Regions from separate parts of the Streptomyces sp. NBC_00224 genome, predicted to be linked through region 1. Evidence: predicted binding sites of a transcription regulator. Region 1 holds the regulator's gene; the other holds the start of a gene.
What was found. Region 1 encodes HspR, which represses chaperone genes until heat shock. Its sites were predicted from a motif close to TTGAGNNNNNNNNNCTCAA; they were not measured.
Positions count from the first base shown of each region.

Region 2: the regulator HspR is predicted to act here: its motif matches at 1,626-1,644, upstream of lon (endopeptidase La).

Region 1 is NZ_CP108106.1:4,642,131-4,645,532, reverse strand. Features, by position in the region: gene grpE (nucleotide exchange factor GrpE) at 1-357, shown strand, start outside; gene dnaJ (molecular chaperone DnaJ) at 403-1,590, shown strand; gene OG965_RS20635 (heat shock protein transcriptional repressor HspR) at 1,592-2,038, shown strand; gene OG965_RS20630 (hypothetical protein) at 2,127-2,384, opposite strand; gene OG965_RS20625 (hypothetical protein) at 2,410-2,850, opposite strand; gene OG965_RS20620 (sigma-70 family RNA polymerase sigma factor) at 2,978-3,402, shown strand, end outside.
Region 2 is NZ_CP108106.1:6,084,547-6,087,948, forward strand. Features, by position in the region: gene OG965_RS27300 (rhomboid-like protein) at 1-348, shown strand, start outside; gene OG965_RS27305 (hypothetical protein) at 307-855, opposite strand; gene OG965_RS27310 (GNAT family N-acetyltransferase) at 852-1,508, opposite strand; gene lon (endopeptidase La) at 1,667-3,402, shown strand, end outside.

The sequences.
Region 1 (3,402 bases):
ACCGAGCTGCTGCCCGTGCTCGACGACATCGGCCGGGCCCGTGAGCACGGCGAACTGACCGGCGGCTTCAAGTCGGTGGCCGAGTCGCTGGAGACGGTCGCCGCGAAGATGGGCCTGCAGCAGTTCGGCAAGGAGGGCGAGCCCTTCGACCCGACGGTCCACGAGGCCCTGATGCACTCCTACGCGCCGGACGTCACCGAGACGACGTGCGTCGCGATCCTCCAGCCCGGGTACCGGATCGGCGAGCGTACGATCCGCCCCGCGCGGGTCGCCGTCGCCGAGCCCCAGCCGGGCGCGGCGAAGGAGGGCAAGGAAGACAAGGCCGACGAGGAGAGCGTTGGCCCGGACAAGGGCTGACGCAGCGGTCATGGATGAAGTGATCGTCCGGAAGGAGGGACGTCGATGAGCACGAAGGACTTCGTCGAGAAGGACTACTACAAGGTCCTCGGCGTCCCCAAGGACGCCACCGAGGCCGAGATCAAGAAGGCGTACCGAAAGCTCGCCCGGGAGTTCCACCCGGACGCCAACAAGGGCGACGTCAAGGCGGAGGAGCGCTTCAAGGAGATCTCCGAGGCCAACGACATCCTCGGCGACCCGAAGAAGCGCAAGGAGTACGACGAGGCGCGCGCCCTCTTCGGCAACGGCGGCTTCCGGGCCGGTCCCGGCGCCGGCGGCGGCAGCTTCAATTTCGACCTGGGCGACCTCTTCGGGGGCGCCCAGGGCGGGGCTGCTGGCGGTGGTGGCGGCGGTTTCGGCGGCGGCCTGGGCGACGTGTTCGGCGGCCTCTTCAACCGGGGCGGCGCGGGCACCGGCACCCGGACCCAGCCGCGCCGCGGCCAGGACCTGGAGTCCGAGGTGACGCTCAGCTTCACCGAGGCGGTCGACGGGGCCACGGTCCCGATCCGGCTCTCCAGCCAGGCCCCCTGCAAGGCCTGTTCGGGCACCGGCGACAAAAACGGTACGCCTCGGGTGTGCCCGACGTGCGTCGGCACCGGCCAGGTCTCGCGCGGCACCGGCGGCGGCTTCTCGCTCACCGACCCGTGCGTCGACTGCAAGGGCCGGGGTCTGATCGCCCAGGACCCCTGCGACGTCTGCAAGGGCAGCGGGCGCGCCAAGTCGTCCAGGACCATGCAGGTCCGTATCCCGGCGGGCGTCTTCGACGGCCAGCGGATCCGGCTGCGCGGCAAGGGCGCGGCGGGCGAGCGCGGGGGACCCGCGGGCGACCTCTATGTGGTCGTCCACGTCGACGGCCACCCGGTGTTCGGCCGCAAGGACGACAACCTCACGGTCAGCGTGCCCGTCACCTTCGTGGAGGCGGCGCTCGGCGGCGAGGTGAAGGTGCCCACCCTCGGCGGGCCCCCGGTCACCCTGAAGCTCCCCGCGGGAACGCCCAACGGCCGTACGATGCGGGCCCGCGGCAAGGGCGCGGTCCGCAAGGACGGCTCGCGCGGCGACCTCCTGGTCACCGTGGAGGTCGTGGTGCCCAAGGATCTCGACGACAAGGCGCGCGACGCGCTGGAGGCGTACCGCGAGGCGACTGCGGATCACGATCCGCGGGAAGAACTGTTCCAGGCCGCGAAGGGAGCATGAGATGGACGGCCGACGACGCAATCCGTACGAACTGACCGACGAATCGCCGGTGTACGTCATCTCGGTCGCCGCTCAGCTCTCCGGTCTGCACCCGCAGACCCTCCGGCAGTACGACCGCCTCGGCCTGGTCTCGCCCGACCGCACGGCCGGGCGCGGCCGGCGCTACTCGGCCCGAGACATCGACCTGCTCCGTACGGTGCAGCAGTTGTCGCAGGACGAGGGCATCAACCTGGCCGGCATCAAGCGCATCATCGAGCTGGAGAACCAGGTGGCCGCGCTCCAGCAGCGCGTCGCCGAGCTCTCCACGGCGGTGGACGGGGCGGCGGCCGCGATGCGGCAGCGCGAGGCCCAGGTCCACGCGTCGTACCGGCGCGATCTCGTGCCGTACCAGGACGTGCAGCAGACCAGCGCCCTGGTGGTGTGGCGGCCCAAGCGGCCGCAGGAGTAAGCAGGAGCAACACGCACAAAGGGCCCGCAGCCCCTCACGGGGGCCGCGGGCCCTTTTGTGTGCCGTCAGTCCTTCGGACAAGGGACGTTCAGTGACCCGCGCCCTGCCAGATGCTCACCGCGAGGGCGGCGCAGGAGGTCAGGGCGGCGATCGCGGGCAGCGGCCAGCGGGCGCGCTCCAGGGTGTCCAGGCGGTCGTCGTGCTCGCCGAGGGTCTTGTCGGTCTGGTCGGCGCGCTGGAGGAGCAGCGCCAGGTCGCCCCGGGTGGTGGCGAATCCGACGTCCACCGCGCGCCGCAGCCGTTCGAGCTCGATCGCGACCCCTTCGGCTTGGCCGCTGCTCACCATGACGGCTCCTTCGGTAGATGGCGGATCAGGACCGCGAGGCGGCGGGAGGAGAGCCGGCCGCGGTGCCAGTCCAGGAGGTCCACGCCGTAGTGGCGCAGCAGCGCGGCTTCGAGCGCCTCGGCGTTGTCGTCCACGTACACGCCGAGGCGCAGCCTTCCCCCAGGCCGAGCCCGGTGTCCCGGCCCCAGGACGCGAGGGCGGCCTCGGCGTCGTGCGGCGAGGGGCGGTGGCGGCGCAGCCGCGCGGACTGCCCTTCGCCCAGGAGGAGTTCGAGCGAGGCGCCGAGGTCGTCGCCGCCCAGGGCGCGCAGCCGTCGGGCGGTCTCGCGGGTGAACTCCCGGGGCAGCTCGAAGACCTCGCCGCCCAGCTCGAAGGCCCAGGTGCGGCCGAGCGCTTCCAGGCGCTGGGCGCGGGCCGCGTCGACCCGGGTGACACCGGGTGCGGGTGATGCGGGTGGTACGGCCATGGGACCTCCATCAAATGTCCTGATCTGTAAGGCAGTTGAGAGCTGAATCGGCGTACCCGTGGGGCGGGACAGCGGATACAGTCGGTGTCACCTCTTCGGGTGAGGCAGGGAAGAAGTGACCGCGAACGTGGACGAGGGCGAACGGCTGGCCGAGCGGTTCGAGGCCAACCGCACCCACTTGCGGGCCGTCGCCTACCGGATACTCGGCAACCTCAACGAGGCGGACGACGCCGTCCAGGAGGCGTGGCTGAGGCTCAGCCGCACCGACGCGAGCTGTGTGAAGAACCTCGGCGGCTGGCTCACCACCGTCGTGGGACGGGTGTGCCTGGACATGCTGCGCTCGCGCGACTCACGGCGCGAGCTGCTGTACGACGAGCCCGTGCCGGTCCACCCGCGCGGGCACGAGGAGCCGGGCGACCCCGAGCACGAGGTGCTGCTCGTGGACTCGGTGGGCCTGGCGATGCTGGTCGTCCTGAACGCGCTGGCGCCCGCCGAGCGGATCGCCTTCGTGCTGCACGACATGTTCATGGTGCCGTTCGACGAGATAGCCCC
Region 2 (3,402 bases), 1.4 Mb from region 1:
ACCGAGGTGCCGGTGGGCGTCTCCGTCATGGCGGGGCAGCTGCCGGACTCGTCGCTGCACCGCCTCGACTACGGCATCAGCTTCGGCCTGATGGCGAGCGTCGGCGCGCTCGCGGGGCTGCTGCCCCCGCTGCTGCGGTGGCCGCTGCTCGGCGTGATGGCCGTGCTCCTCACCCAGGACCTGCTGGACATGGCGGATCCGCTGGCCAGCTGGGGCCATCCGACCGCCCTGCTCGTCGGCGTCGTCTGCTGGCCGGTGCTGCGCCGGGCGGACGGGCGCCGGGCCGCCCGGCGCGATGACGCGCCGTCAGCGGTAGCCGACGGGCAGATTGGCTCGTACGTCCCGTAGCGCCGGGCTCTGATGGATGTCGTCGGTGAGGACGACGTGTCCCTCGTACGTGAACTGGTACATCAGCGCGTCGGCGATCGGGCGTCCGGTCGGGCGCGGCGGCAGATGCGCGAAGTCGGCGTCCTTGAGGGACTCGCGGAGCTTCGCCAGGGCGTCGGGCGACAGCTTGCCGGTGGTGGTCTGCCCGTCCCGGCGCGTCGAGGTGTACGAGCCGTCGGCCTTGACCACCAGCTCGTTGTGCAGCCCCGCGAACCCGCCGCTCACCACCATCTTGAGCAGCTGCCCGTGCTGGGCGGGCGGCGTGGGCGGCGTGGGCGGCGTGGGCGTGGCGCTGTCCGGTGAGGCGGGCGGCGGGGTCTGCGCGCTCAGGGTCGTGCTCGGTGCCGGGGTGGGCGACTTGGACGCGCCGTCCGCCGTGGAGCTCGTGGAGTCGCAGGCCGTCGCCGCGAGCAAAGTGACGAGCAGCAGCGCTCCGGCCGTCGTCCTGGTCCTGCCGGTGAGGCTCATGCAGCCGAGGATGCCGGATCGGAGGGAGCGAAGTACAGGCTGGCCATGGGTGAGCGCGTCGTCCAGCCGAGCGATTCGTACAGGGCCTGCCCCTCGGGGGTGCCGACCAGGACGCCGGTGGTGGCCCCCGACGCGTGCGCGCCGTGCTGGAGCGCGCGCATGACCAGGCTGCCGAGCCCCCGGCGCCGGTGCTCGGGAGACGTCTCGATCTGGTCGGCCACGGCGGTCGCGCCGGTGGGGGCGATCTGGCCGCGCGCGGCGAAGTGGCCCGCCTCGGTGCGCACCAGGACGCGCAGCACCCCGCCGGTGGTCCAGCGGGTGAGCGTGTAACCGGCCGGGACCACGGCAGGGGCCGGGGCCAGCGGCACCGTCATCAGGAAGCCGGGCTGGTCGTCCTGCCAGCCGGGGCCGAGCCACGGCCGGACCGTCTCGTCGTCCGCGAAGAGCTTCAGCCAGGTGCCGGGCGCGGTGGTCGCCTCGACCAGCTTGCGCACCGAGGCCTCGTCGGGCTCGGGCAGGACGTGCCGGGAGACCTGCTTGACCTGGCCGACGTCGACGGTCCAGCCCCAGGGTTCGGCGACCGGCGCCGCCGCACCGCGCGACACGACCCACCCCTTGGTCCAGGCCTCGACGAGCTCCGGTACGGATTCCATGGCTGTCCCTCCCGTAGTAAGCAATACGAGTAATGGTCTGTTGTCGCCTGTGACTCTTACAAGAGGTGATCGCTCAGAGCGAACACCTGTGGGGGAACATTCCTCAGCTCACATGCATTGAGTCGGCATAGCTCAACTTGACTGCCGAAGGGGAGATCATGGCTCACTCGTCCGCACCGCTCACCCTGCCTGTGCTGCCGCTCGACGACGAGGTCGTGCTGCCCGGGATGGTCGTGCCACTGGATCTGTCCGACACCGAGGTGCGGGCGGCCGTGGAAGCCGCCCAGGCGGCCGTCCGGGCCGACGGCCCCTCCGCGGGCAAGCCCAGGGTGCTGCTCGTCCCGCGCATCGACGGGGCCTACGCCGCGACCGGCGTGCTCGGCACCGTGGAGCAGGTCGGCCGGCTCTCCGACGGCGACCCGGGCGCGCTCATCCGCGGTGTGTCCCGGGTGCGCATCGGCGCCGGGACCACCGGCCCGGGCGGAGCCCTGTGGGTGGAGGGCGCCACCGTCGAGGAGGCCGTCCCCGAACCCCTGCCCGGCCAGGTCACCGAACTGGTCAAGGAGTACAAGGCGCTCGCCACCGAGTGGCTGAAGAAGCGCGGTGCCTGGCAGGTCGTCGACCGCGTCCAGCAGATCGAGGGCGTCTCGGCCCTCGCCGACAACTCCGGCTACTCGCCGTTCCTCACCACCGCCCAGAAGGTCGAGCTCCTGGAGACGGCCGACCCGGTCGCCCGCCTCAAGCTCGCCACCGAGCACCTGCGCGAGCACCTCGCCGAGCAGGACGTGGCCGAGTCCATCGCCAAGGACGTACAGGAGGGCGTGGACAAGCAGCAGCGCGAGTTCCTGCTGCGCCGGCAGCTCGACGCGGTACGCAAGGAGCTGCGCGGGCTCAACGGCGAGTCGGAGGGCGACGAGTCCGACGACTACCGGGCCCGCGTGGAGGCCGCCGACCTGCCCGAGAAGGTCCGCGAGGCCGCTCTCAAGGAGGTCGAGAAGCTGGAGCGCTCCAGCGACCAGTCCCCCGAGGGCTCCTGGATCCGCACCTGGCTGGACACCGTCCTCGAACTGCCGTGGCAGGAGCGGACGGAGGACGTGTACGACATCAAGGGCGCCCGCGAGGTCCTGGACGCCGAGCACGCGGGCCTGGAGGACGTGAAGGAGCGCATCACCGAGTACCTGGCGGTCCGCAAGCGGCGCGCCGACCGGGGCCTCGGTGTGGTCGGCGGGCGGCGCGGGGGAGCGGTGCTCGCGCTCGTCGGCCCGCCCGGCGTGGGCAAGACCAGCGTCGCGGAGAGCGTGGCCCACGCCATGGGCCGCAAGTTCGTCCGCGTCGCCCTCGGCGGCGTCCGCGACGAGGCCGAGATCCGCGGCCACCGGCGTACGTACGTGGGCGCGCTGCCCGGCCGGATCGTCCGGGCCGTCAAGGAGGCCGGGTCGATGAACCCGGTGGTGCTGCTCGACGAGATCGACAAGATCGGCTCCGACTTCCGCGGCGACCCGGCCGCCGCCCTGCTCGAAGTCCTCGACCCGGCGCAGAACCACACGTTCCGCGACCACTACCTGGAGGTCGAGCTCGATCTGAGCGACGTCGTCTTCCTGGCCACGGCCAACGTCCTGGAGGCCATCCCGGAGGCGCTGCTCGACCGTATGGAGCTCGTCCGCCTCGACGGCTACACCGAGGACGAGAAGGTCGTCATCGCCCGCGACCACCTGCTCCCGCGCCAGCTGGAGCGGGCCGGGCTCGACGCCGGTGAGGTGGTCCTGGAGGAGGGCGCGCTGCGCAGGCTCGCCGGGGAGTACACCCGCGAGGCGGGCGTGCGGAACCTGGAGCGCTCGCTCGCCCGGCTGCTGCGCAAGGCCGCCGCCCAGCACGAGACCGGCGAGCGCGAACT